One region of the Aureimonas mangrovi genome, then DNA from elsewhere that is predicted to be linked to it. Evidence: predicted binding sites of a transcription regulator. Region 1 holds the regulator's gene; each other region holds the start of a gene.
What was found. The regulator LexA, encoded in region 1, represses DNA repair genes until DNA is damaged. The targets are predictions, from matches to a motif close to TGTTCNNNNTGTGTTCNG.
Positions count from the first base shown of each region.

Region 2: the regulator LexA is predicted to act here: its motif matches at 3,904-3,921, upstream of recA (recombinase RecA).
Region 3: the regulator LexA is predicted to act here: its motif matches at 4,808-4,825, upstream of H1343_RS07080 (PA0069 family radical SAM protein).
Region 4: the regulator LexA is predicted to act here: its motif matches at 4,861-4,878, upstream of uvrA (excinuclease ABC subunit UvrA).

Region 1 is NZ_CP059692.1:1,799,196-1,806,443, forward strand. It holds gene gltA (citrate synthase) at 1-156, opposite strand, end outside; gene gltX (glutamate--tRNA ligase) at 296-1,717, opposite strand; gene H1343_RS08505 (ComEC/Rec2 family competence protein) at 1,872-4,187, shown strand; gene lexA (transcriptional repressor LexA) at 4,223-4,939, opposite strand; gene H1343_RS08515 (molybdopterin molybdotransferase MoeA) at 5,010-6,218, opposite strand; gene moaC (cyclic pyranopterin monophosphate synthase MoaC) at 6,215-6,712, opposite strand; gene trpC (indole-3-glycerol phosphate synthase TrpC) at 6,709-7,248, opposite strand, start outside.
Region 2 is NZ_CP059692.1:2,102,361-2,109,608, reverse strand. It holds gene H1343_RS10025 (flagellar biosynthetic protein FliO) at 1-946, opposite strand, end outside; gene cckA (cell cycle histidine kinase CckA) at 1,224-3,782, shown strand; gene recA (recombinase RecA) at 4,014-5,081, shown strand; gene alaS (alanine--tRNA ligase) at 5,220-7,248, shown strand, end outside.
Region 3 is NZ_CP059692.1:1,526,487-1,533,734, reverse strand. It holds gene H1343_RS07105 (polyprenyl synthetase family protein) at 1-768, shown strand, start outside; gene H1343_RS07100 (tetratricopeptide repeat protein) at 928-2,760, shown strand; gene H1343_RS07095 (4-(cytidine 5'-diphospho)-2-C-methyl-D-erythritol kinase) at 2,772-3,701, shown strand; gene moaB (molybdenum cofactor biosynthesis protein B) at 3,688-4,230, shown strand; gene H1343_RS07085 (glycosyltransferase family protein) at 4,227-4,751, opposite strand; gene H1343_RS07080 (PA0069 family radical SAM protein) at 4,871-6,022, shown strand; gene H1343_RS07075 (ribonuclease HII) at 6,140-6,829, shown strand; gene H1343_RS07070 (F0F1 ATP synthase subunit B family protein) at 7,037-7,248, opposite strand, start outside.
Region 4 is NZ_CP059692.1:1,981,994-1,989,241, forward strand. It holds gene gyrA (DNA gyrase subunit A) at 10-2,712, opposite strand; gene H1343_RS09510 (MarC family protein) at 2,990-3,634, shown strand; gene ssb (single-stranded DNA-binding protein) at 3,763-4,314, opposite strand; gene H1343_RS09520 (VOC family protein) at 4,402-4,830, opposite strand; gene uvrA (excinuclease ABC subunit UvrA) at 4,976-7,248, shown strand, end outside.

The DNA of each region.
Region 1 (7,248 bases):
GCAGGACGCCGTCGAGGTGAAACCGGGATCGTAGGTGAAGAGCCCGGTGTCCTTGTAGAGCGAGGCGATGTCCACGACGTCCGGCCCGATCGTTCCGTGTCGCAGGCCGAATTCGGCCTGTTTGCCATCGAGCGCCAGCTTCGCCGTTTCACTCATGCCGTATCCCTTCCTTCCGTCCCGCGGACGGCTCACGCCGCTGCGGTGCAACTATGGAAATTGGTCACCTGCCTATACCCAAGGCAGGAGTCGAACAAGTTTTTGCCACCTTACGTTTTGCGGCGCAACGTAAAGCGCGTCACCCGGCCTGATCGCCGAGCCTCGCGAGGGATTCCTCTCGCCCCAGAACCGAGAGCACGTCGAAGACACCTGGCGAAGTCGTCCGTCCGGTCAACGCGGCACGCAGGGGCTGCGCCGCCTTGCCGAGCTTGAGGCCATTGGCCTCGGCGTATTCCCGCACCACGGCCTCGAGCGCTTCGGGTGTCCATTCGGCGAGCGAGGAAAGGCCGGGTAGGAGGCCCGCGATGACGACCCGTCCCCCATCGGCGAGGATCGCCTCGGCCCTCTCCTCGAAAGGAAGCGGTCGGTCAGCGAAGAGATATGCAGAACTTTCAGCCAGTTCGACCAGTGTCTTCGCACGCTCCTTCAGGCCCGGCATCGCGGCGGTAAGCTGCCGGCGCACGGTTGCATCGTCGCGACGCTTCAGAATTTCGCCGTTCGGCAGATGATCACGCTCGCGCATGAGTGCTTCGACGAGCTCCTCGTCGGACGAGGCGCGCATCCAGTGACCGTTGACGGCCTCCAGCTTGGCGAAATCGAAGCGCGAGGCGCCCTTGTTCACATCATCGACGTCGAACCAGCCGATCATCTGTTCGATCGACATGATCTCGTCGTCGCCGTGGCTCCAGCCCAGACGGGCGAGGTAGTTCAAAAGCCCCTTGGGCAGATAGCCCATCGCGCGATAGGCCTCGACGCCGAGCGCGCCGTGCCGCTTGGAGAGCTTGGCTCCGTCCGCGCCATGGATCAGCGGGATATGCGCCATCTCGGGTACATCCCAGCCCATCGCCTTGTAGATCAGCGTCTGGCGGGCCGCATTGGTCAGGTGGTCGTCGCCGCGGATGATGTGCGTGACCCCCATGTCGTGATCGTCGACGACCACGGCATGCATGTAGGTGGGCGTGCCGTCCGAACGCAGAAGCACGAGGTCGTCGAGGTCCTTGTTCGGGAAGCGCACTTCGCCCTGCACGCGGTCGCGCACGATCGTCTCGCCGTCGAGCGGTGCCCTCAGACGGACGACCGGCTTGACGCCCGAAGGCGCCTCGGCGGGATCGCGATCGCGCCAGCGCCCGTCGTAGCGAGGGGGGCGCTTCTCGGCTTTCGCCTTCTCGCGCATCTCTTCGAGTTCGGCCTGGCTTGCGTAGCAATAGTAGGCGTTGCCGCGCGCCACCATCTCCTCGGCGACCGCCCGGTGGCGCGCGGCCCGCTCGAACTGCGAGACGGGCGGTCCGTCCGCGGTGAGACCCAGCCAGTCGAGGCCCTCGATGATCGCCGTCACCGCCGCTTCGGTCGAGCGCTCGCGGTCTGTATCCTCGATGCGAAGGAGCATCTTGCCGCCGGTGTGGCGCGCGTAGAGCCAGTTGAAGAGCGCCGTGCGCGCCCCGCCGATATGCAGGAAGCCGGTGGGCGAGGGGGCGAAACGGGTGACGACGCGGTCGGTCATTGCGGCTCCAGAAGCGGAAGGGTTCGGCGCGCCCGCGCGCCCTTGTGCGCTTCGCCCGCACGGCGGACCACGGCGCTTTTCGCTCGGCTTTTGCCCCAACCCGTGTAGCATGTGAAGGGGGAGCCGGGACGCCGGCGTCGACGAGGGGACGGCAATGGGCGTTGGGGACGCCGCCTCGACATGGACCGGCGCCCGCGGACAGCCGTGGGATCAGGATCGCTATCGCCTTCGAGCTTGGTTCGCCGTCCAGATCGCCGTCGAAGCGGAGCGGCGCACCGCCTTCTTCCTCGTTCCGCTCGGCCTGATTCTGGGAATCGCGCTTTTCTACGGTGCCGATATGCGACCGGGTTGGGCCGTCGTACTGGTTGGCATTCCGCTCGCGCTCGCCGTGGTGCTGACACCGCGCATGCCATCCGGCCTTCGCGCCCTGGCCCTGCTTCTCGCTTGCGGCCTCGGAGGCGCCGGCCTTGCTGAATGGGAGGTCGGGCGCGCGCAGACCACGATCTTTTCGGGCGAGGCGACGGTGCGCCTGGAAGGGCGTGTCGTCTGGCGTGAGGCGGACGAACGAGGTCGCTACCGCTACGTCCTCGACGTCCTTTCCACCGAGCGCCCGGTCCTGTCGCGCCCGCCCGAGCGTGTGCGCATCGTGGTCTCCAGCCGACATGAGCCGATACCGGTGGGCGGCATCTATGAGGGGCTCGTGCGCCTGCGCCCGCCGCCGGGGCCGGCGATACCCGGTGCGCACGACTTCGTCTTCACGCCCTTTTTCTCAGGGCTCGGCGCCTACGGTTTCTCGCTCGGCGCGCCGGAGGCTGCGGCCCGGCCCGCCTCGCTCGACCTCGCACAGCGGATCGCAGCGCTGCGCGTCGAGGTGACCGAGCGCATCCGCACGGCGATCGGCGGGCCGGAAGGGGCGGTCGCGGCAGCACTGGTTACGGGGGCGCGCACCGCGATCCCGGACGAAATCAACGAATGGCTCCGCATCACGGGGCTTGCGCATGTCCTGTCTATCTCCGGCTTCCACATGGCGCTGGTGGCGGGTTTCGCGATGCTGTCCATCAGGGCGGTTATCGCAGCCTGGCCGGCTATGGCGCTTCGCGTGCCCGGCAAGAAAATCGCAGCGGCCGCCGCCTTCCTCGTCGCGACGGGGTATCTCATGATCGCGGGCGAGAACGTCGCGACGCTGCGCTCCTACATCATGCTCGCCATCATGCTGGGCGCCGTGATGCTCGACAGGCCGGCGCTGACGCTCCGAAACGTCGCCATCGCCGGCATCATCGTCATGGCGCTCAACCCGCACCAGGTGGTCACGGCGAGCTTCCAGATGTCCTTCGCGGCGACGGCCGCGCTCGTCGGCGCGTATGGCGCCATCACACGCTGGTGGAGCGCGCGCCGGGCTGGTGACAAACGCCCGCGCCGCGATCGCGGGCTTCTTGCCGGCATCCTCCTCGCCATCGGCGGGTTGGCCCTGACGGCCATCATCGCTGGCGCGGCGACGGCCATTTACGGCGCCTACCACTTTCAGCGGGCGGCAACCCTCGGCAGCCTGATCGCCAACGTGGCTGTGATGCCGCTCTTCTCGTTCTGGATCATGCCGCTTGCGCTCGTTTCGGTGTTGGTCATGCCCTTCGGGCTTGACGGACCGCTACTCAGGCTCATGGGATACGGCCTGACGGCCGTGTTCGAGATGGCGCGGTGGCTGGCCGAACGCTTTCCGGACCATGCAACCGGGATCATCTCGCCGCTCGCGCTGGTCATCCTTACAGCTGCGCTGCTGGCAGCCTGCTTTCTCGCGAGCCGTCTGAGATGGGTCTGCGTGCCGCTCGCGGTTGCTGGACTCTGGCTGGCGAGCAGCAAAGCGCCGCCGCCGGAACTCCTTGTCTTCGAGGATGGAAAGCAGGTCGCTCTGATCGATTCGGAAGGGCGGTTGCACCATTTGCGCGAGCGCCCGAACCGCTTCGTTGCCGACCAGTGGGAAAGGGCGTTCCCGCAAGAGCGGTTCGCGGTATTGTCGGGCGACACCGCTGCGCCGAGCGCCCGACCCGATCCTCTCTTCCAGCCCTTCGCATGTGGAGAGGACGGCGTGTGCCGGGCCGTCACACACTCAGGCCTCTCGATCGGCTGGACGGAAGACTACGAGAAGACCGGGCTTCTCTGTGACACGACAGACATCGCCATCGTCGCGCGCGCGATCAGGCTCTCACAATGCCGATCCGGCGCGCATCTGGTGACGCTGCGGACTCTGCGCGCCAGCGGCTCGCTTGCCTTCGATGGCCGCCTGCCGAGCGATGGCGCACTTCGGATTCGTCGCGCGGTTCCGGACGAGCCGCACGAGTGGAACCTCCACCGTCTTGCATCATGGCCGGAATACTGGCGCAACCCGAATGCCGGCAATGTCGACGCCAGCGATGTCGATGCTGGTGATAGGGGCGATGTCGCCAACGCGACCACGCCAGCCGTGGCCGAATAGCTTGGCAGGCGAGAACTGCCAGGCAGCGCCCCGGCTCAGTAACGGCGGATCAATCCGACGAGGCGGCCCTGCACCTTCACCTGATCGGCGCCGAAGATACGCGTTTCATAGGCCGGGTTCGCGGCCTCCAGCGCGATGCGATCGCCTTTGCGACGGAAGCGCTTGAGCGTCGCCTCTTCGTCGTCCACGAGGGCGACGACGATGTCACCGGGGCTTGCTGTATCCGCGCGGCGGATGACCACCGTATCTCCGTCCAGAATGCCGGCCTCGATCATCGAATCGCCCGCGACGTCGAGTGCGTAATGTTCGCCCTGGCCGATCATGTCGGGCGGCAGCGCAACGCTGCGTGTGTTGTGCTGGATCGCCGAGATCGGAACGCCGGCAGCGATGCGCCCCATCACCGGGATACTGACGATGTCGTTCGCGGCCTCCGCGATCCGGGTCGGTCGGGCCTCCTCGACGGCCGGAGCCCGAGAGCCACCGACGATGCTGGGTCGGAAGCCAGCCTGCGGACGTGGTGGAGCCTTGGCTGCCGCGCCCTCCGGCAACCGTAGAATTTCCAATGCGCGGGCCCGGTTCGGAAGACGGCGAATGAAGCCTCGTTCCTCCAGAGCCGTGATAAGCCGGTGAATGCCGCTCTTCGACTTCAATTCGAGAGCGTCCTTCATTTCGTCGAAGGACGGCGGAACGCCGGCCGCCTGCAGCCGATCGTTGATGAAGATCAAGAGATCGTGCTGCTTGCGCGTCAGCATACGTGCGCCCCGGACGAATCAAAAACAAAACCTGAACAAAGCTATCTGTTCTGTTTGTGTTCCGCAAGCGTCAGTCGAGTGGAAGATAGCTGCATTCGTCTCCCGCGCGCGCTGCCTGCGCGTTCGCTGGGCGCAGCAGGAGCGCCGTGGCGCCGGCGTAGACGGAGAGGAGCGAGGAGTCCTGCCGGGGGAGCGGACGGATCGTCGGCCTCTCGCCGTCGCCGCTTTCGATCCTCGCACGCATGAACTCGGCGCGATGGTCGTTGGCCGGCAGGTCGGTGGCGAGGATGCCTTTGCGAAAGCCTGGAGCGTCGTCCAGGCCGGCGAGGCGGCGCAGGAGCGGGCGCAGGAACAGCGTCGCCGTCACCATGCTCGATGCCGGGTTGCCCGGCAGCCCGAGGACCCACATCGGCCCGCGGCGCCCGGCCATCAATGGCTTTCCGGGCCGCATCGCGACCTTCCAGAAGTCGAGGGAAACGCCGGATGCTTCCAGCGCGCGCGCGACGAGATCGTGGTCCCCGACCGAGGCCCCGCCGATCGTCACGAGGATGTCTGCGTCTTGCCGGACGGCCTCGTCGATGCGCGCCGTCAAAGCGTCCATCCTATCCGGCGCGATGCCGAGATCGATCACCTCGGCGCCGTTCGCCTCCGCGAGCGCCATGATGCCGTAGGTGTTGGAGGCGACGATCTGCGCGGGGCCGACAGGCTCACCGGGCGGGACGAGTTCGTCGCCCGTCGCCAGAACCGCCACGCGCGGTCTGCGAAGGACCGTCAGGCTCGGATGCCCGCCGCTGGCTGCGAGCGCGAGGGTGCCGGCACCGAGCCGCGTTCCGGCCTCGACCAGCGTTCCGCCTTCGCGGAAGTCGTTGCCGGCCGGGCGGATGTGACTTCCTTGCGTGATCGGCTGCGTCGGGATAACCGAAGCCTCGTCCGGCCGGGCGGTGTTTTCCTGAATGAGCACTGCATTCGCGCCGGGGGGAACCGGCGCGCCGGTGAAAATGCGAACGGCTTCGCCGGGGCCCAACTGTCTCTCGAACGCGTTGCCCGCAGCGGAAGCGCCAATCAGCCGAAGCGGCGTGCCGACGCGGACGTCCTCGGCGCGCACGGCATATCCGTCCATCGCCGACGCGTCGAAATCGGGCTGGGTGCGGTGCGCGACGACGGTCTCAGCGAGGATGCGGCCCGCCGCCGCGCGAAGCGGCAGCTCTTCTGTGCCGCCGATGGCAATCGCGTCGCGAAGCAGCCGCTCGAGCGCGTCCTCGACCGGCAGAAGGCTCACGAGACCGAGCCCTCGCCGTATCGCCACTCTCCTGAGCGCCCGCCGGCTTTGTGGAGGAGGCGGATGCCGGAGATTTCCATCGATCGGTCCACCGCTTTCGCCATGTCGTAGATGGTGAGGCACGCGACTGAGACGGCGGTCAGGGCCTCCATCTCAACCCCCGTCTTGCCGCCGACCTTGGCCGTCGCGCTCACGCGCAGGCCCGGAAGCGCCGGTTCGATCGATATTTCGACGCCGACCTTCTCTAGCATCAGAGGATGGCAGAGAGGAATCAGTTCAGACGTCTTCTTGGCACCCATGATGCCGGCGATGCGGGCGATCGCGACGACATCACCCTTTGCGGCCTGGCCCGTGCGGATGAGCTCCAGCGTCTCGGGCCGCATCAGAACGAGGCCTTCGGCGGTCGCCGCGCGCGCCGTCTCCGCCTTCTCACCGACATCGACCATCGAAGCGGCGCCGGTGGCGTCGAGATGGGTGAGGCGCGTCTCGTTCATGCGGCCTCGCGGCGAAGAAGGGCCTGCGTCGCGGCGGTCACGTCGCTCTGGCGCATGAGGCTTTCCCCGACGAGGAACGTGTCGATACCGGCACGTGAGAGGCGGGCGCAATCGGCAGCCGTGTTGATGCCGCTTTCGCCGACGACGAGCCGCCCTTCGGGAACGAGGCGAACGAGGCGTTCGCTGACGGCCAGATCTGTCTTAAAGCTGCGCAGGTCACGGTTGTTGATGCCGATCAGCGGCGAAGCAAGGCGCAGGGCGCGCTCCATCTCGGCTTCGTCGTGAACCTCGATCAGAACATCGAGGCCGTAATGGCTTGCGCTGGCCTCGAGGTCAGCTGCCAGCGCGTCGTCAACCGCCGCCATGATAACGAGGATCGCGTCCGCGCCCCAGGCGCGCGCTTCCGCGACCTGATAGGTGTCGAACATGAAATCCTTGCGCAGCGCGGGCAGGGCGGTCGCGTCGCGCGCGGCGGTGAGGAAGGATGGTTCGCCCTGAAAGGACGGCGCGTCGGTCAGGACGCTGAGGCAGGCCGC
Region 2 (7,248 bases), 300 kb from region 1:
AGGCCGGAGGTGCGACGACTGGAGGTTCGATGGTCGGGGCCGGGCGCTGGGGCGGCACGCGCTCGGCGGCGAGCTCGGCCGCTGGAAGAACCGGCGTCGCGCGCGGCAGGGGCGCGGTCATCGGCGGCGCAGGGCGCGGCTGGGGGGCAATGGAGGGAGCCGAAGGGCGTGCTGACTGTTCAGGCGCCTGCGGCGCGGAGGAACTCGCAGCCAATGGCGACGAAGGGGCCGGCGGAGCGGGCGGGATGTCGGCCGGCTCGGGTGTCCTGGCCGGGGCCGATGACGGCTGCGGCCGGGAAGGGGCCGCCGCGGGGGCTGCGACGGGCGGCACAACGTTCGCAGTGCGCGCTTCCGCCGAAACGACCGGCTCTACCTTCGGGGCGACCGGGAGACGAGGCTCTTCGCGCATGCGCACGGAGGCGTCTTCGTTCCTAGTGTCCTGTTTGGCATTCTGTGGCCCGCGAGCGGACGCCACAGGGCCGTGCATATCGACCGTCGGCTCAGGCGTCCGCTCCACGGTGCGCGGACGCTGCGTCGCGGCGGCCGCCGCGACGGGAATCGGAGCGCTGGCCGGTGCGGGTGCCGGTGCCTGTGCTGGACGGGGCGGCTGCGCGAAACCCGGCTCCACGCGTGCGCCGCGCGGCTGCGGCGGCGCCCGGCCGATATGGGCCTCGACAACGAGGTCGTTCTGGCCGCCGATCAGGAGGAGGTGTTCCACCCCGTCGCGGCGCACCAGCACCAGCTTGCGGCGCTGGTCGACGCCGGTCACGTCGACGATCGCGAGCCTCGGTGCCTGAGAGCCGCCGATGCCGATGCGCCCGCCCATCATGCGGCGCATCAGGCCGAGCACAATGACCACGACGGCGAGCACGATGACGGCGGCCAGGATAAAGGACACGATCGGCGCCGCGCCTTCACCCACGATGCCGGCCAACCAGTCTTGCATCTGATAGCTCTCCTGCTATGCCTCGGAGGCGAATCGAAAGCGCTCGCCGCAAAGATCGAAATTCATGGACCGCGTTCATGGCTTTTCGCGCGCCGGGCTTCAAGGGCGGCGTCAGTTTCGCCCTCTATGGACTTTGCCATCATGTCGGACGAAGCTGCCGGGCGCAAACCGGGCAGGGCTCCGAGTCGCGCGCGCGGCGATCTTGTGCGGCCGCGGGAGGCGATGCAAACCGGGCTTCCAGAGGCCTTCAGTTCACGCAGGAACGATGACCATCGAGATGCCCGCCCAGAGCCCAGCCCGCGAGCCTGCAGAGACCCCGGTGCCGGGAGAAGGCGCCCTGATCGATCGCGGCGCACGCGCCGGCGGCATGCGACGGCTGATCTTCCTCGGCGGCTTCCTCTTCGTCTTCTCGGCGACGCTCGCCCTGTTCGGCCATGCCTACGGGCCGCTCGCGCTCCTGACGATCTTCGGCTTCCTCGCCATCGTCGGCATCATCGCGATGTTCGGCCTGGCGCTGGGCCTCGTGCAGCTCGCGCCGCGCCGCGCCGACGATGCCATCGCGCGCGGCTTCATGGACGGCCTGCCGGACGGCACCATCGTGACCGACCGCAAGGGGCGCATCATCTACGCCAATGCCGCGTATGGGGCGGTGACGGGCGCCGCCACGGCCGGGGACGTGCGCACGCTCGAGCGCCTTCTGGCGCGAGAGCCGGAAGCATCCGAAGCGCTTTACAGGCTGGCCAATCTCGCGCGCGAGGGCGGGGCGGGGCAGGAGGAGTTCCGCCTTTCGCGCCCGCTGGCCGGCGGCGGCGATCCCGCCCCTCGTTGGTATCGCGCCTCCGTACGGCCCCTCAAGGGCGGTGTGAACGGCGACCTGCGCATCTGGCAGCTCACCGACATCTCGCCCGAGCGGCGCGAGCAGGAGAGTTTCTTCCAGGATCTCCAGCACGCGATCGACTATCTCGACCATGCGCCCGCCGGCTTCTTTGCCGCGTCCGAGGACGGCCGCCTCACCTATATGAACGCAACGCTGGCGAGCTGGCTCGGCGTCGATCTCGCCTCCTTCAAGCCGGGCGCGTTGTCGCTCGAAGACCTCGCCGGCTCGGAAGCTGCGGCCGTCGGCCGCCCGGCGGAGGGCGCGCCGCGTACGCAGGTCTTCGACATCGACTTCGTCAAGACGAGCGGCCAGCGCTTCCCTGTCCGGCTGCTGCGCCAGGATACGGCGACCGCTGACGGTGCACCCGGCCCCACGCGCACGCTCGTCCTCAACCGCGCGATGGAAGCGGACGGCGCCCGCAGTCTCGAAGCGGCCGAGTTGCGCTTCACGCGATTCTTCAACTCTTCGCCCATGGCCATTGCCGCGCTTGACGAAAACGGTCGAGCGACCCGCGCCAACGCGGCCTTCGCGCGGCTCTTCGGCGAGGCGGCGGCGGGCGGGTCGGTCGCGCTGCAGGACGCGGTGCGCGACGACAGCCGGGATCCGATCCGCCAGTCGCTTTCGGCTGCCGGGCGCGGGCAGGCGGGTATTCCGTCCATTGACGTCGACCTCGCGGGTGAGAGCGCACGTTCGGTGCGCCTCTACTTCAGCGCCGTTTCCGACCTGACGGACGGCTCGGGCGACAGTGTGATCCTCTACGGCGTCGACTTCACCGACCAGCGGGCGCTTGAGGAGCAGTTCGCCAAGGCCCAGCGCATGCAGGCGATCGGCAATCTTGCGGGCGGCATCGCGCACGACTTCAACAACGTCCTGACGATCATCACCGCCTCGGTGGATTTCCTCCTTCTCAATCACCGCTCGGGTGATCCGTCCTTCCAGGACCTTCTTCTGATCAAGCAGAGCGCCAACCGCGCCGCCTCGCTGGTGCGCCAGTTGCTGGCCTACTCGCGCCGCCAGACCATGCGCCCGAAGATGCTGAGCCTGACGGACGTCGTCGCCGACATGCATCTTCTCCTGAAGCGGATCGTCGGCGACCTTGTGAAGCTCGAGCGTCACCACGGCCGCGACCTGTGGCCCGTTATGGCCGATATCGGCCAGTTCGAGCAGGTGATCACCAATCTCGTGCAGAATGCACGCGACGCGATGGTCGAGGGCGGCACGATCACCATCTCCACGCGCAACGTGCCCGCCACCGAGGCGGCCGGTCTGCCCTACGGGGAACTCGGCGAGGGGGACTACGTGCTCGTCGAGGTGGCGGACACGGGAACCGGCATGCCGGCGGATGTCGCCGAGCGCATCTTCGAGCCGTTCTTCACCACCAAGGAGATCGGCAAGGGCACCGGCCTCGGCCTCTCGATGGTCTACGGCATCGTCAAGCAGTCGGGCGGCTTCATCTTCGTCGATTCGACGCTTGGACAGGGCACGACCTTCCGCATCTTTCTGCCGCGCCACGTTCCGGCCGAGAGCGCGCCGGCGCGCGAGATCCCAGCAGCGGCCGTCTCCGCCTCCTCGGCCAAGATCGACCTGTCCGGCACGGCCTCTATCCTGCTCGTCGAGGACGAGGATCACGTGCGCGCGGGCAATGTGCGCGCCCTGAAGATGCGCGGCTACGAGGTCCACGAGGCCTCTTCGGGCGTCGAGGCGCTGGACGTGATGGCCGAGCTGGGCGGGCAGATCGATCTCGTCGTCTCGGACGTGGTGATGCCCGAGATGGATGGCCCCTCGCTCCTGCGCGAGATGCGCAAGACGCGGCCCGATCTGAAGTTCATCTTCGTCTCCGGTTACGCCGAGGACGCGTTCGCCAAGAACCTGCCGGAGGGAGAGAAGTTCGGCTTCCTCGCCAAGCCTTTCTCGCTGCGAGAGCTTGCGGTGGCGGTGAAGGACATGCTCGACGAGTAGCATCCGAGGCGGGCCGCCTGCGGGGGCGCTGGACGCCGGCATGCGAGCGCAGCGATTCGGGCGTTTACTCTTTCTTGGCAATTCCGCTCACCGGCCGCCGCGCAAATCAGTCATGCTAATCGAGAACAATAAGGGAACATCTCTTGCCGAAGTGGAACAAAAAGGGTACATGCCATCTATCCGAGGTGTGATTGCGCCATTCAGTCCCGCGTGAAATAAGGAGCCTGCCCCATGGCACAGAGTACTCTCCGTCTCGTTGAGGACAGTTCGTTGGACAAGACAAAAGCCCTCGACGCAGCGCTTTCGCAGATCGAGCGCGCCTTCGGGAAAGGCTCGATCATGCGCCTCGGCGCGACCGAGAAGCTCGACATCGAAACGGTGTCGACCGGCTCGCTCGGGCTCGACATCGCACTCGGCATCGGCGGCCTGCCCAAGGGGCGGATCGTCGAGATCTACGGACCGGAAAGCTCGGGCAAGACGACGCTTGCGCTGCACACCGTCGCCGAGGCCCAGAAGGCCGGCGGCATCTGCGCCTTCGTCGATGCGGAACATGCGCTTGATCCGGTCTATGCCCGCAAGCTCGGCGTCAATCTCGAAGACCTCCTGATCTCGCAGCCTGACACGGGCGAGCAGGCGCTGGAGATCGTCGATACGCTGGTGCGCTCTGGCGCGATCGACGTCCTCGTCGTCGATTCGGTCGCCGCGCTGACGCCGCGCGCCGAGATCGAGGGCGAGATGGGCGACTCGTTGCCCGGCATGCAGGCCCGCCTGATGAGCCAGGCGCTGCGCAAGCTGACCGGTTCGATCTCGCGCTCCAAGTGCATGGTCATCTTCATCAACCAGATCCGCATGAAGATCGGCGTTATGTTCGGCAATCCGGAGACGACGACCGGCGGCAATGCGCTCAAGTTCTACTCCTCGGTGCGCCTCGACATCCGCCGCATCGGCGCGATCAAGGACCGTGAGGAGGTGACGGGCAACCAGACCCGCGTGAAGGTGGTCAAGAACAAGCTGGCGCCGCCCTTCAAGCAGGTCGAATTCGATATCATGTACGGCGAGGGCGTCTCAAAGACGGGCGAACTCATCGATCTCGGCGTGAAGTCCGGCATCGTCGAGAAGTCGGGCGCGTGGTTCTCCTACAGCTCGCAGCGGCTCGGGCAGGGCCGCGAGAACGCCAAGCAGTTCCTGCGCGACAACCCCGACGTGGCGAACGAGATCGAGACCTCGATCCGCCAGAATGCCGGGCTGATCGCCGAGCAGCTTCTCGACCAGAGCGGCCCAGACCCGCTGGAGGACTGATCCGCGAGGAGGGCCGCCGGCGCGGCTCCGCGTCGTGATGGACAGTCCAGGGGCGGAGCGTTACAAGCCTCGCCGGTGCCGGCGCGGCTTGACCGTCCGGCATCTTCCCGCATCCCTTGCGCGTATGAAGGTCCTGGCATGAACGGCGTGAACGAGATCCGCTCGGCGTTTCTTCAGTATTTTGCGAAGAACGGGCACGAGAAAGTCGCCTCATCGCCGCTGGTGCCGCGCAACGATCCGACGCTGATGTTCACGAACGCCGGCATGGTGCAGTTCAAGAACGTCTTCACCGGCATCGAGAAGCGCCCCTACAGCCGCGCGACGACGGCCCAGAAGGTCGTGCGCGCGGGTGGCAAGCACAACGATCTCGACAATGTCGGCTACACCGCCCGGCACCACACCTTCTTCGAGATGCTCGGGAATTTCTCGTTCGGCGACTATTTCAAGGAAGAGGCGATCAGCCTCGCCTGGAATCTGGTCACGAAGGAATTCGGCCTCGACAAGAGCCGCCTCCTCGTCACCGTCTATTCCGAAGACGACGAGGCGGCGCGTCTGTGGAAGTCGATCGCGGGTTTTTCGGACGAGCGCATCATCCGCATCCCGACCTCGGATAATTTCTGGTCGATGGGAGAGACGGGCCCCTGTGGTCCATGCTCTGAGATCTTCTACGACCAGGGCGAGGGCGTCTTCGGTGGTCCTCCGGGATCGCCCGACGAGGACGGTGACCGGTTCCTCGAGTTCTGGAACCTCGTCTTCATGCAGTACGAGCAGATCTCGGCCGACGAGCGGCTTGATCTGCCGCGCCCGTCGATCGACACCGGCATGGGCCTCGAGCGCATGGCCGCGATCCTGCAGGGCGTGACCTCGAACTACGAGACGGACCTCTTCCGGCGTCTGATCGCTTCGGTCGAGGAAGCGGTCGGCTCGCGCGCCGAGGGCGACGCGCTGGCCAGCCATCGGGTGATCGCCGACCATCTGCGTTCGACGGCCTTCCTGATCGCGGACGGCGTTTTGCCCTCGAACGAGGGCCGCGGCTATGTGCTGCGCCGGATCATGCGCCGCGCCATGCGCCACGCCAAACTGCTCGGGGCGCGCGATCCCGTGCTCTTCCGAGTTCTGCCGACGCTCGTCGCGGAGATGGGCAACGCCTATCCCGAACTGGTTCGCGCGGAGAGCCTGATTTCCGAGACGCTGAAGCTCGAGGAGAAGCGCTTCCTGACGACGCTCGATCGCGGCCTGACGCTGCTCAACGAGGCGACCGCCGATCTGTCGGAAGGCGGCACGCTCGGCGGCGAGACGGCGTTCAAGCTTTACGACACCTACGGCTTCCCGCTCGACCTGACGCAGGACGCGCTGCGTTCGCGCGGCATCCATGTCGATCTGTCCGGTTTCCAGGATGCGATGGCCCGACAGAAGGCCGAAGCGCGGGCGAGCTGGGCGGGCTCCGGTGAGGCTGCGGCGGACGGCATCTGGTTCCCGATTCGCGACCGCGTCGGGGCGACGGAATTTCTCGGCTACGAGACGGAGACCGCAGAGGGGCAGGTCGCCGCGCTCGTGCGCGATGGAGCCGAGGTGATGCATGCGGCGGCGGGTGAGGAAGTTTCGGTCGTCCTGAACCAGACGCCGTTTTACGGCGAGTCAGGTGGCCAGGTCGGCGATACGGGTTCGATGACGGGTGAGGGCGCGCGCTTCGAGGTCACCGATACGCAAAAGGTGGCGGACGGGCTGTTCGTGCATCGCGGCCGCGTCGTCGAGGGAACGCTGCGTGTCGGCACGGCTCTGGAGCTGGAGGTCGACCACGCTCGCCGGGCGAAAATCCGCGCCAATCATTCGGCGACGCATCTTCTGCACGAGGGCCTGCGCGAGATCCTTGGCACGCATGTCGCGCAGAAGGGCTCGCAGGTCGCGCCCGATCGCCTGCGCTTCGATTTCTCCCATCCCAAGCCGATGGATGCCGGCGAGCTGGCTGAGGTCGAGCGGTTGGCGAATGCGATCGTCCTGCAGAACTCGCCGGTCGAGACGCGGCTGATGGCCGTCGATGACGCGATCGAGACGGGCGCGATGGCACTCTTCGGCGAGAAGTACGGCGACGAGGTCCGTGTCGTTTCGATGGGCACGGCGCAGGAGGGCGAGAAGGCCGGCAAGACCTTCTCGATCGAGTTATGCG
Region 3 (7,248 bases), 270 kb from region 1:
GCGGCGAGCGTCGAGTTCCTGCACACGGCGACGCTTCTGCACGACGATGTCGTGGACGAGAGCGATCTACGTCGCGGTCGCAAGACGGCGCGCATGATCTGGGGCAACCAGGCGAGCGTCCTCGTCGGCGACTATCTCCTCGGCCAGGCGTTCCGGATGATGGTCGAAGTGGGCGTGATGCGCGCGCTCGCCATTCTCTCCAATGCCTCGGCCGTTATTGCCGAGGGCGAGGTCTGGCAGCTTTCGGCGGCGAAAAGCATGGCGACGAGCGAAAAGGACTACATGGCCGTCATCGACGCCAAGACCGCCGCGCTCTTCTCGGCGGCAACGGAGGTCGGCCCCGTCATCGCGCAGGCCCCGCAGGAGGCGCAGGACGCGATGCGCCTCTACGGCCGCGATCTCGGCCTCGCCTTCCAGCTCGTCGACGACGTGCTCGACTATGGCGGCTCGGCCGACGCGCTGGGGAAGAATGTCGGCGACGATTTTCGCGAGGGGAAGATCACGCTGCCGGTGATCCTCGCCTATGCACGCGGCAGCGAGGAGGAGCGCGTCTTCTGGCGCTCGGCGATGGAGGAAGGCGAGAACGGCAATGACGCGCTGCGGCATGCCCGTTCGCTTCTGGCCGCTCACGGCGCCCTCGACGAGACGAAGGAGCGAGCACGCGCATTCGGCCGTTCGGCATTCGCCGCAACGCGGGCGGTGCCCGATCCCGCGGCGCGCGAGGCACTGGCCGATGTGGTCGCCTTCTGCATCGACCGCATCAATTGATACCTATCGCGGTCGTTGGCCGCAAAAACGTCTATCTGCTTTCCGACTCTGCCCACGCCCGGTAGATTTGCGGTGCCTTCGCCGCCTCAGGACCCTATCGACCATTCTGGAAGGCCCATCGTCGCTTTCGATCGGTCGATCGTGAAAGGATAACGATCCGTGCAGATCCTGCGCCTGTCCCGTCTAGCCCTTGCGGCCGCTCTCGCCTCTACGGCACTGGGCGGCACCGCCTTCGCCACGACGGCACGGGAGGCGCTGGCGATGAACGCCGAGACGCTTCCCGGCGCGTATCTCGCCGCCAAGGCAGCGCAGGCCGAGGGCGCTCTGGATGCGGCGGGCATCTATTTCGACAAGGCTCTCGAGATCGATCCTGAATCGACCACGCTGCGCCAGGAGGCGATGTTCGCCTATCTCGCCGAGGGCCGCTTCGACGATGGCGTGGCCCTTGCGCGGGATTTGGCCGACGATCCGGACGCCGGCAAGGTCGCGCGCCTCGCCCTCGGCATCGCCGCTCTTCGTGACGGGCGTGCCTCCGAAGCGATCGAACGGCTCGCCATCGAAGAGCCGAGCGAGCTGGATCAGCTCCTCATCGGCCATCTCGCAGCCTGGGCCGAAGCTGGCGACGGACGGGTCTCGGATGCCATGCAGCGCGTCGACGAGATCAACGGGCCGCCGTGGTTCCCGATCTTCAACCTCTACCAGCGCGCACTGATGGCCTCGCTCGACGGGCAGGACGACGAGGCGCGGCGCATTCTGAACGTCCTCCTCGACGACCGCACCTCGGTGCAGACCTCACCGGACGCCTATCTCGCCGCAGCCGAGGCACTGACGCAGATCGAGGCGCGTGCCGGGGACCGCGAGGCGGCGCTCGCGGCTGCACAGCGCGGACTGGAACTTGCCCCAACCTACGATCCGCTCCTGTCGCTCGAAGCGAAGATCGAGGCCGCCGGAGACGACGACGCAGCTCTGCGCGAGTCGATCGCCGCGCCCGTCAGGAGTGCCCGCGACGGCGCGTCGGAGGCCCTCTACATCCTAGGTCAGGCGATCAACCGTGGCGAAGGCCAGCAGGTCGCACTCCTTTATTTCCAGTTCGCCGACGCGGTCGCAGACGAGACCTCGCCCAAGCTTCTGACTGCGTTGGCCGGCATCGCCGAGCGTGCGGGGCGGATCGACGCCGCGATCGCCTACTACGAGCAGGTGCCGACCACTTCGCCCTACCGGCGCACGGCCGAGCTCCAGATGGGCCTCGACCTTTGGTACGCCGACCGCAAGGAGGAGGCTCGAGACCATCTGGAAAGGGCGGTTGCGGACTATCCGGACGATCTGCAGGCCCATCTCGCGTTCGCCGACGTCCTGTCCGCGAACAGGGACTATCGGCGGGCAGCCGAAGTTCTGGAGCGTGCGATCGAGATCGCGCCCGAGGACGGTGCCAACAACTGGAACATCTACTACCAGCGCGGCATCGCCTATGAGCGCCTGAAAGAGTGGGACCGCGCCGAGCCGAACTTTAGACGGGCTCTCGAGCTCTCGCCTGATCAGCCGCAGGTCCTGAATTATCTCGGCTATTCCTGGGTCGACATGAACCGCAATCTCGAGGAGGGCCTCGAGATGATCCGCACAGCCGTCGATCTGCGCCCGAATGACGGCTACATCATCGATTCTCTCGGCTGGGCCTATTATCGTCTCCAGCGTTTCGACGAGGCCGTCGAGGAGCTTGAGCGCGCCGTCCTGATCACGCCGTCCGACCCGACGATCAACGATCATCTGGGCGACGCCTACTGGCGGGTGGGGCGTCAGCGCGAGGCCCGCTTCCAGTGGGAACGGGCCTTGAACGCCAACCCGGCGCCGGAAGAAGACGTTGCCGAGAAGATCCGCGTCAAGCTGGACGAGGGTCTCGGTCCCGTCGGCTCAGACGTCACGCCCTCCTACCAGGACCAGACGGAGCCGCAGGCGCCCGAGGAGCGCGCCGAGGGCACGCAGCCGGCGCAGTAAGGAACGCCGCAATGGAAGCGGACGCGCTCGCGCCCGAGGCGACGAAGATCGGCACAAAGGCGATCCGCGCGCCCGCCAAGATCAATTTGTCTCTGCATGTCGTGGGGCTTCGCGAGGACGGCTATCACCGGATCGACGGTCTCGTCGCCTTCGCCGACCACGGCGACGAACTGACCATCGAACCCTCGCACGCCGACCGCCTGACGATCGTCGGGGCTTTCTCCGCGGGTCTTTCGGCGGACGACGACAATCTCGTTCTCAGGGCACTGCGGCTCGCGAGGCGGATCGCCGAACAAGCCGGTGATACGATCCCGCCGCTCGCGATCCACCTCGAAAAACGGCTGCCCGTCGCCTCCGGCGTCGGTGGCGGCTCAGCCGATGCAGCAGCGCTTTTGTCCATCCTTCTCGCCGATCACCCGCATCTGCGCGACGCCGTCGCCCGGGAGGCGGTGACCCTTGGCGCCGACGTGCCGATGTGCCTCGATGGCTTCGCCGCACGAGTCAGTGGGATCGGCGAGATGGTCGAGCCCGTCGCCGCCTTCGGACGGATGCCGGTCGTCCTCGTCAATCCCGGCGTTCCTGTGGAAACGCGCGCAGTCTTCGCAGGCCTCATGGACCGCAACAACGCTTTGCCGGCGGCTCTACCCGGCGATGGGTTCCGGGACGCCGAAGCGCTTGTCGGCTACCTTCGCAGCTGCCGAAACGATTTGACGCAGCCAGCTTTGTCCATCGCTCCCGCCATCGGCGAAGCGCTCGCGGCCCTCACGACGAGTGGCGCGGCATTGTCGCGGATGTCCGGCTCCGGCGCCACCGTGTTCGGCCTCTTCCAGACGATGGAGGAGGCCGATGAGGCAGCGGGTGCCCTCGCCCGCACCTTCCCGCAATGGTGGGTCGTTGCGACGACCTGCGGCAACGCAAGGCCAGGTGATGAGCGATCGTGATTTCCTGCCGCTTTCCATCGCGGTTCTGACGGTATCCGATACGCGCACGGCCGCCGACGATCGCTCCGGCGACACGCTGGAAAGCCTTTTGACGGAAGCCGGCCATCGGGTGGCGGAACGCCGCATCGTGGCCGACGACGTGGAGGCGATCCGTGACGCCGTGAACGGCTGGGCCGACGATCCGGCGGTGGATGTCGTCATCACCACCGGCGGCACCGGCTTCACCGGCCGAGACGTGACGCCCGAAGCCTTGGAGCCACTCTTCGAGAAGCGCATGGATGGCTTCTCCGCGATCTTCCATCGCATCTCGTTCGAGACGATCGGCGCCTCGACCATCCAGTCCCGCGCAACGGCCGGCGTCCTACGCGCAACCTTCGTGTTCGTGCTGCCGGGCTCGCCCGGCGCCTGCCGCGATGCGTGGGCCCATATCCTCAAGGACCAGCTCGACTATCGTCATCGGCCCTGCAACTTCGTCGAGATCATGCCGCGCCTCGACGAGCATCTGCGAAGGGGCGGTCGGTCGGCCTAAAGACCCGCCGCCGGTCTTCTCGCAGGCCGGATCAGTGCTGGCACGGGACCGGCGCGGACGGCTCTGGTCAATTCGACGAGACTGACGCGGCCCGAGCGCGCACGATCGCACAGGACCCGCCGACGCATCACGAGGCCGAGCCGCCACGGCCGTTTTCGGGCCGTCATGTCCGACAGCCGCGCGATGAGGGAACGATCCTCGTTCGTGAGGCGGCATGCATCGCCAGCGGCCGCGACCGTCGTCCCCAAAGCCTCGGCCCAGCCCGGCATCAGGGTCGCACCGGGTTCCAGAAGAAGCACCCACTCCCCTTTTGCACCGTGGAGCGCCCCCTCGAGCTCGTCGACGGGGCGCACCACGCAGCCCGCGTGTTCGGCGACGGCTCTCACATCGGCTCCCATGCCGGCATCGAGTATGACGACTTCGCGCAGTACGCCTTCCACGGCGCCGGGCACGAGCGATGCCAGCGTCATGCCGAGCGCGGCGGCGTCATTGTCCCGCATTTCCAGAAAAGCGCTGACCATGTCCCTCGATAACGCAACGGAACAAGCGAGGCCAGCGCTGCGCCACGGAACCCTTTTGTTCTTGTATTGTTCTCCCTCCGGCGTTAGGACTTCGTTAACACACCGAGGGAGTGCCTCTGATGCAGGAGATCATGGCAGCGGATCGCGCGGCCTTTGCGCAGAGCGATGGAGTCGAGATCGCCAATCGGATGCTGGCGCGGACACGGATCGACCCCGCGCGAAGGCGCGGGCGCGGTGCCGGCATCAATCCGAGCGGGCGTTTCGAACCCTTCGCCCGCTCCAGCTTTGACGACGGCTGGAGTTCGCTGGAAGACCTACCGGCCTTCAAGACCGACGTTCAGGTCGAGCGGCCACGCACGATCATCACCCGCAATACCTCTCCGGACATTTCCTTCGACCGCTCGATCAACCCCTATCGCGGCTGCGAACACGGCTGCGTCTACTGCTTCGCCCGCCCCACACATGCCTATATGGGCCTGTCGCCGGGCGTCGATTTCGAATCGAAGCTCTTCGCAAAGCCGGGCGCGGCATCGCTCCTCGAGGCCGAGCTTTCCAAGCCCGGCTACGAGGTCCGCACGATCGCGATCGGTACCAACACCGACCCCTACCAGCCCATCGAAAAGCGCTACGGCATCATGCGCGAGATCCTCGAGGTGCTGGAGGCCGCGAACCACCCGGTCGGCATCGTGACGAAGTCGGCGCTTGTCATGCGTGACATCGACATCCTGTCGCGCATGGCGTCCAGGGGCCTCGCGAAGGTGGCCATGTCGGTGACGACGCTCGATCGGCGGCTCGCCCGCACGATGGAGCCGCGCGCCGCCACGCCGACGCGGCGGCTGGAGGCTGTGAAGGCACTCAGCGAGGCGGGCGTACCGACGATGGTGATGACGGCGCCGATCATCCCCGGGCTGACGGACAGCGAGATCGAGCGACTTCTGGAGGCTGCGCGCGAAGCCGGCACCCGCGAGGCGGGCTATGTGCTGCTGCGCCTGCCGCTGGAGGTTTCGCCGATCTTCAAGGACTGGCTCCTGCAGCATTACCCGGATCGCTACCGGCACGTGCTCTCACTCCTGCGCTCGATGCGGGACGGCAAGGACTACGACGCCGAATGGGGCAAGCGCATGCGCGGCACGGGCCCGTACGCCATGCAAATCCGGCGACGCTTTGAACTCGCCGCTCGCCGTCTCGGCCTGAACGAACGACGCACCGCTCTGCGCACCGACCTTTTCACGGCTCCGAAGGGGGCTGGCGTCCAGCTGGCACTGCTTTGAGAAGACCGGCATGCCGATCGCCGTCCGCGTTCCTCGACGCGGCCGGTGCCGCCTTTCCCGCTTCATCGGCGGGAAAGGCTTGCGGAGAATCGGGCGATGGAGGAGCCTCGCCGCACCATGGCTTTCCTTCGACCCGATTCTCCGCGCAATTCGTCGACCGCTCGCGCTCGTCGCGCGCCTGCCGCAACGACTGTACCTGACTTTTCGCTTGAGGATGAGCGCCGGGCGCGGGGCGCACGCATCGTCGCGGGGGTGGACGAGGCCGGACGCGGCCCCCTCGCCGGGCCGGTGGTGACGGCAGCGGCTATCCTCGACCCACTCAACGTGCCTGATGGGCTGAACGATTCGAAGAAACTCGATGCGGCGGACCGCGAACGGCTGTTCCCGGAGATCCTGCGCTGGGCAAGCGTCTCGATCGCCTCCGCGAGCGCGATCGAGATCGACACTCTGAACATCCGGCAAGCGACGCTGCTGGCGATGGTGCGAGCCGCGCGCGGTCTCGGCACGCGCCCCTGCCATGTCCTGATCGACGGCCGCGACGTCCCCTCACCGCTCCTGCGCGAGGGCTCGGCCATCGTCGGAGGCGATGCGCGCTCGCTGTCGATTGCGGCGGCCTCGATCGTCGCCAAGGTCGCGCGAGACCGGATCATGACGCGGCTCTGCGCGCGCTTTCCGAACTATGGGTTCAGTCGCCACATGGGCTATGCGACGCCGCCGCATCTCGAGGCACTGCTGCGGCATGGCCCTTGCCCCTTCCACCGCATGAGCTTCCGGCCCATTCGCCAGGAAGAGCCCCTCCTGATCTGACCGATCGTCGGCTGCCTCGAACCCGATGCCATCGGCTGATCGTGGTGGACGCGGGAGAACAAAACGCCGTACCTGCTTCCGAAGCCTCGGCCGTTGGGGTTGGCCGTGCCGCAGCGCCTCACCCCAGCCCGCCCTTACTCCGACGCAAAACGCAAAACGCCGGCCCTCTGGACCGGCGCTCTCATTGATCAGGGTATCGACCGAAGCCTAGTTCAGGCGGCGGCGGATCTCCTCGATCGACTTCTGCGTCATCGCCGGGTCGGCGCCCGCATCCTTTTGCGAGATCACCCGCGTTGCCGCATCGATCGCGAGATTGACGGCAGAAGCGCGAACTTCCGCGATGGCATCGTTCTCGGCCTGGGCGATCTTCATCTCAGCCGAGCGCGTGCGGCGCTCGATGTAATCGTGGCTCTTGCTGC
Region 4 (7,248 bases), 180 kb from region 1:
ACGTCTGCCCTACTCCTGCGTCTCACCCGCGCCGCCGGTGTCCGTTTCGCCGCCGGTCTCGTCTTCCGAACCTTCGACGATCTCATCCGTGCCTTGGTCGGGAATACGCTCGACCGAGACCACTCGCTCGCCCTGAGCGGTATTGAAGATCGTGACGCCCTTCGTCGCGCGGCTCGCCATGCGAATGCCGGAGACGGGCACGCGGATCATCTGGCCGCGATCGGAGATCAGGAGAATCTGATCGCCGTCCTCCACCGGGAAACCGGCCACGAGCTGGCCGATATCGCCCAGCTTGGAAACGTCCGTCGCCCGGATGCCCTTGCCGCCGCGGCCGCTGGTGCGGAAGTCGTAGGACGACGAGCGTTTGCCGTAACCGAATTCCGAGACCGTGAGGACGAACTCCTCGCGAGCGCTCAGGAACGCATAGCGCTCCTGACTGAGCGAAACGTCCTCGACCGCCTCCTCGTCAGCCGCGACGTCGACCGCCTCGCCTTCCACGGCCCTGCGCATCTTCATGTAGGCGGCACGCTCCGCCGGCGTCGCGTCGACGTGGCGCAGGATCGCCATCGAGATCAGCCGATCGTCACCGCCTAGCGCCATGCCGCGCACGCCGACCGAGTTGCGGCCCGCGAAGACGCGCACGTCCGTCACCGGGAAGCGGATGCACTGGCCGGAGGCGGCCGTCAGAAGGACGTCGTCGTCCTCCGAACAGGTCGCGACGGCCAGGATCTCATCCTCCGCCTCGTCGAGCTTCATCGCGATCTTGCCGTTGCGGTTGACCTGGATGAAGTCGGCCAGCTTGTTCCGCCGCACCGTGCCCTTGGTCGTGGAGAACATGACGTTCAGCTCGGCCGCCGCCTGCTCGTCGTTGGGCAGCGGCATGATCGAGGTGATGCGCTCGTTCTTCTCGAGCGGCAGCATGTTGACCAGCGCCTTGCCGCGAGACTGCGGTGTGGCCAGCGGAAGCCGCCAGACCTTCTCCTTGTAGACGATGCCGCGCGAGGAGAAGAACAGGACCGGCGTGTGCGTGTTCGCCACGAACAGCCGCGTCACCGAATCCTCGTCGCTCTTCAGTGCCATGCCCGAGCGGCCCTTGCCGCCGCGGCGCTGCGCCCGGTAGACGCTGAGCGGGACGCGCTTGATGTAACCGCCCGCCGAGACGGTGACGACCATGTCCTCGCGCGGGATCAGGTCCTCGTCATCCATGTCGGCCGCACCCTCGGACAGTTCCGTGCGGCGGGGCGTGGCGAACTCGTCGCGCGCGGCGGTCAGCTCTTCCTTGATGATGTCCCGCACGCGGACGCGCGAGGACAGAATGTCGAGATAGTCCTTGATCTCGAGGCCGAGCGTGTTCAGCTCGTCGCCGATCTCGTCGCGGCCGAGCGCCGTCAGGCGCTGCAGGCGAAGGTCTAGGATGGCACGGGCCTGCGCCTCCGAAAGCCGGTAGGTGCCGGCCTCGGAGATGCGGTGGCGCGGGTCGTCGATCAGACGCACCAGCGGGGCCACGTCCTTGGCCTCCCACTCGCGCTCCATCAACTGCTCACGTGCGGTCGCCGGATCCGGCGCGCGGCGGATCAGTGCGATGATCTCGTCGATATTGGCGACAGCGATCGCGAGGCCGACGAGGACGTGGGCGCGTTCACGCGCCTTGCGCAGCAGGAACTTGGTGCGCCGGTTCACCACCTCTTCGCGGAAGGCGATGAAGGCCGACAGCATGTCGACGAGCGTCATCTGCTCGGGCTTGCCGCCGTTCAGCGCCACCATGTTGGCGCCGAAGGACGTCTGCAGCGGCGTAAAGCGGTAGAGCTGGTTCAGGACGACGTCCGACGAAGCGTCGCGCTTCAGCTCGACGACGACGCGGTAGCCGTCGCGGTCGCTCTCGTCGCGGATGTCGGAGATGCCCTCGATGCGCTTGTCGCGCACGAGCTCCGCCATCTTCTCGATCATCGTCGCCTTGTTCACCTGATAGGGAACCTCGGTGACGACGATCGCCTCTCGCTCGCCGCGCATCTGCTCGACATGAACCTTGCCGCGCATCAGGATCGAGCCGCGGCCGGTCGAATAGGCCGACTGGATGCCCGCCCGGCCGAGCACTAGCGCGCCGGTCGGGAAGTCCGGCCCCGGAATGATCTCCATCAACTCCGGCAGCGTGATCGCCGGGTTGTCGATCATGGCGATGCAGCCGTCGACCACTTCGCCGAGATTGTGGGGCGGAATGTTCGTCGCCATGCCGACGGCAATGCCGCCCGAGCCGTTGACGAGAAGGTTCGGCACGCGGGCCGGCAGAACGACCGGCTCGCGCTCGCGTCCGTCGTAATTGTCCTGGAAGTCGACAGTCTCCTTGTCGATGTCGTCCAGCAGCGCTTCGGAGACCTTCTGCAGGCGGCACTCGGTGTAGCGCATGGCCGCCGGCGGATCGCCGTCGATCGAACCGAAATTGCCCTGCCCGTTGATGAGCGGCGCGCGCAGCGACCAATCCTGCGCCATGCGCACCAGCGCCTCGTAGATCGAACTGTCGCCGTGCGGATGGTACTTGCCCATCACTTCGCCGACGACGCCGGCCGACTTGCGGAACGGCCGGTTCCAGGCCAGCCCCATCTCGTTCATCGCGAAGAGCACGCGGCGATGCACCGGCTTCAGCCCATCGCGCACGTCCGGCAGGGCGCGGCTGACGATCACGCTCATGGCGTAATCGAGATAGGACCGCTGCATTTCTTCGATGATGGAAACCGGCTCGATGCCCGTCGGGCGCTCGGGGGTCGGTCGCTTGTCGTCTTCGTCGGCCAAGAGGCTCTTCCGGATGCTTTTGCGTCAGTCAGGGGTATGGAACCTGAAAGTCGGAAGCGCAAGGGTTGCGGCGCGCTTGCTCCCTGCCGCATGAAGGAGCCGTAGCGCTCTTCGCACAACGCCTGTCGCGAGGGGCTATCGTGGCGGTGGCGATCGAGACCGGGACGCCAAGGGCGGTGAACATGCAGGGGGCGATGACGCGATGACCGAACTGCTCCTGAACGGCTTCGTGACGCTCTTCGTCATCATCGATCCGCTGGGCCTCTGTCCACTCTTCCTGGCTTTGACGCCGGGCGCGAGCGCGACTGCGCGTCGGCGCATAGCGCTTCAGGCTTCGATCATCGCATTCGTGATCCTCCTCGTCTTCGCGCTGGCCGGCCTTGCGATCCTCGAATCGCTGGGCATCACGCTCGGCGCCTTTCGAGTCGCCGGCGGCCTGTTCCTCTTCACCATCGCCTTCGAGCTGGTCTTCGAGAAGCGGCAGGAGCGGAAGGGCAAGAGCGCCGAAGCGGCGGTGGAGGACGGTGCGGGAACGTCGGATCACGCCGATGTCGCCGCCTTCCCGATGGCGATCCCGCTGATGGCCGGGCCGGGCGCCATCGCGGCCGTGATCCTCCTGTCGGGCTCCCTGCCCGGCTTTGCCGGACAAGGCGCGCTGGTGGCCGTCATCGCCGTCGTGATGCTGGCGACATTCGGCTTTTTGCTCGTCGCCGATCGTCTCGACAAGCTGATGGGCCGCACCGGCCGCGCGGTGATCACGCGTCTCCTCGGCGTGATTCTCGCAGCGCTGGCCGTGCAGTTCGTCGCCGATGGCGCGGCGGAACTGATCGCGTCAAACCGAAGCTGATCGCTGTCTCACACGGGGCGCGGACCCTCCGATAACGAAATCGACCCGGAGATCGAGACGATCCCGGGCCGATGCCGAATGCGATCTGTCGCTTCCGGCGCGCCTGAACGAGCGCGCCGCATCACGGATCAGAACGGAATTTCGTCGTCGAGATCGCCGCCGCGACCACCACCGCCGCCGCCACGGTCGGACGAACCGCCACCATAACCGCCGCCGCGGTCCGACGATCCACCGCCGTAGCCGCCCCCGCCGGAGCGACCACCGCCGCCACCGCGCTCGTAACCGCCACCGCCGCTCGAACCGCCCTCGAACGAGCCGCCGCCCTCGCCACGTCCGTCCAGCATCTGGAGCTCGCCCCGGAAGCGTTGGAGCACCACTTCCGTCGTGTAGCGCTTCTGGCCAGACTGGTCGTCCCAGGAGCGGGTCTGCAACTGACCCTCGATGTAAACCTTCGAGCCCTTCTTCAGGTACTGCTCGGCCACCTTCACGAGGTTCTCGTTGAAGATGACGACGTTATGCCACTCGGTGCGCTCGCGCCGCTCGCCGGACGCGCGGTCGCGCCAGCTCTCCGAAGTCGCAATGCGCAGGTTGACCACCGCGTCGCCCGAGTTCAGCCGGCGAACTTCCGGGTCGGCCCCGAGATTGCCGACGAGGATGACCTTGTTCACGCTGCCTGCCATGGTGCTGTCTCCTGCGCCCTTTGAAATGTCGCGCGAACCTATGGGCGAGCATGCCCCGATGGAAGCGCCTGCCCGAGCTTTCCCCGTCTATTCCGGAAATTCGATCGTGCCGTCTACGGCGGGCACGAACATCGGCGCGTAGGCAATCTCCCACGGATGACCGTCCAAGTCGGCGAAATAGGCGACATAGCCGCCCCACTCCGTCTCGTTCGCCCCCTTCAAAAGCCTGCCGCCAGCCGCCAGAGCCTCGGCGAGCAACGTCTCGACTTTATCGCGCGAGCGCGTGTTGTAGGCGTGCGTTACGCCACCCGGCATTGGCGTATCGAGGCCCGTGTCACGCGACAATTCGTCCTGCGGATAAAGCGCCAGTCCGGTCCCGCCGAGGCTGAAGAAGGCTATTCCGCTCTGGCTGACGCTCGAGGCACGCCAGCCCAGCGCCTCGTAAAACGCCCTCGCTCTTCCCACATCGGCCACGCCGAGCGTAAGAAGCGTCATTCTCTGTTCGAACACCCGCATGTCTCCTTGAACGCGTTAGATCTTGGCTTTAAGAACATAAAGAGAACATCGAACGCTTTCGGTCAAGCGTCGTTTCGAACCGGTGCTGCATCGACGTCCGGTCGGTGCGGTTCGCGGGGATATCACCAGCTGAGCGGCAGGCTCCATGAAGAACATCATCTCGGTGCGCGGTGCGCGCGAGCACAATTTGAAGAACGTTGACCTCGACCTGCCGAGGGACAGCCTGATCGTGATGACGGGCCTGTCCGGCTCCGGCAAATCCTCGCTCGCCTTCGACACGATCTACGCCGAGGGCCAGCGGCGTTATGTCGAAAGCCTCTCGGCCTATGCGCGCCAGTTCCTGGAGATGACGCAGAAGCCGGATGTCGATCAGATCGACGGCCTGTCGCCCGCCATTTCGATCGAGCAGAAGACCACGTCGAAGAACCCGCGCTCGACGGTCGGCACAGTCACCGAGATCTACGACTATCTGCGCCTTCTCTTCGCGCGCGTCGGCGTTCCCTATTCGCCCGCCACCGGCCTTCCGATCGAAAGCCAGACCGTCAGCCAGATGGTCGATCGCGTGCTGGCGCTTGAGGAAGGCACGCGGCTGATGATCCTCGCGCCAGTCGTGCGCGGCCGCAAGGGCGAGTATCGCAAGGAGCTTGCCGAGTTCCAGAAGAAGGGCTTCCAGCGCGTCAAGATCGACGGGCAGCTCTACGAGATCGCGGACGCGCCGACGCTCGACAAGAAATACAAGCACGACATCGACGTGGTTGTCGATCGCGTGGTCGTTCGAGACGATCTCGGCACGCGCCTGGCCGATTCGATCGAGACCGCGCTCCGCCTGGCCGAAGGGCTGGCCGTGGCCGAGTTCGTCGACAAGCCGCTCGCGGCCTCGGCCGTTGCCGGCGGTGGCGGCGCCAACAAGTCTCTCAACGACACGCACGAGCGCCTGCTCTTCTCGGAGAAGTTCGCCTGTCCGGTCTCTGGCTTCACGATCCCCGAGATCGAGCCGCGGCTGTTCTCCTTCAACAATCCGTTCGGCGCATGTTCGACCTGCGACGGGCTCGGCGCGCAGCAGTCGGTCGACCCGAAGCTCATCGTGCCGGACGAGAACCGCACGTTGAAGGGTGGCGCGATCGCGCCCTGGGCGAAGTCCACCTCGCCCTATTACGCGCAGACGCTCGAGGCGCTCGGGCGCGAATACGGTTTCAAGCAGACCGACAAGTGGTCGGAACTGCCTGCCGCCGCTCAGGACGCCATCCTGAACGGCACCGGCCGCACCAAGATCGAATTCCGCTACAATGACGGGCTTCGCTCCTACAAGACGACCAAGAACTTCGAGGGCATCGTTCCCAACCTTGCCCGGCGATACCGCGAGACCGATTCGGCGTGGTCGCGCGAGGAGATCGAGCGCTACATGTCGGCGACGCCCTGCCCGGCCTGCAAAGGATACCGCTTGAAACCAGAGGCGCTGGCGGTGAAGATCGACGGCCGGCATGTCGGCGAGGTAACCGAACTGTCGATCCGCAAGGCCGTCGCCTGGGCCGAGACGCTGCCCGAGCACTTGACGGCCAAGCAGAACGAGATCGCCGCGCGCATCCTCAAGGAAATCCGCGAGCGCCTGCGCTTCCTGAACGATGTCGGGCTCGATTATCTGACGCTTTCGCGCTCGTCCGGCACGTTGTCGGGCGGTGAATCGCAGCGCATCCGTCTCGCCTCGCAGATCGGCTCCGGGCTGACAGGCGTCCTCTACGTCCTCGACGAGCCCTCCATCGGCCTTCACCAGCGCGACAATGAGAGGCTGCTCGTCACGCTCAAGCACCTGCGCGACATCGGCAACACGGTGATCGTCGTCGAGCACGACGAGGACGCGATCCTCTCGGCCGACCACGTCGTCGATATCGGCCCCGCCGCGGGTGTCCACGGCGGGCAGGTCATCGCGGCGGGCACGCCGGCAGAGATCATGGCGAACCCGGCCTCGCTGACGGGGCGCTATCTCTCGGGCGATCTCGGCGTGCCGGTGCCGACCAAGCGGCGCAAGGCCACCAAGGGAAAAGCGATCAAGGTCGTTGGCGCGCGCGGCAACAATCTCAAGAACGCCTCGGCCGAAATTCCGATGGGGCTGATGACCTGCGTGACGGGCGTGTCCGGCGGCGGAAAGTCGACCTTCCTTATCGAGACGCTGTTCAAGGCAGCTGCCCGGCGCATCTCCGGTGCGCGGGACGTGCCGGCGGATCACGACCGGATCGAGGGGCTGGAACTCCTCGACAAGGTGATCGACATCGACCAGTCGCCTATCGGGCGCACGCCGCGTTCCAATCCGGCCACCTACACCGGCGCCTTCACGCCGATCCGCGACTGGTTCGCCGGGCTGCCGGAGGCGAAGGCGCGCGGCTATCAGCCCGGGCGCTTCTCCTTCAACGTGAAAGGCGG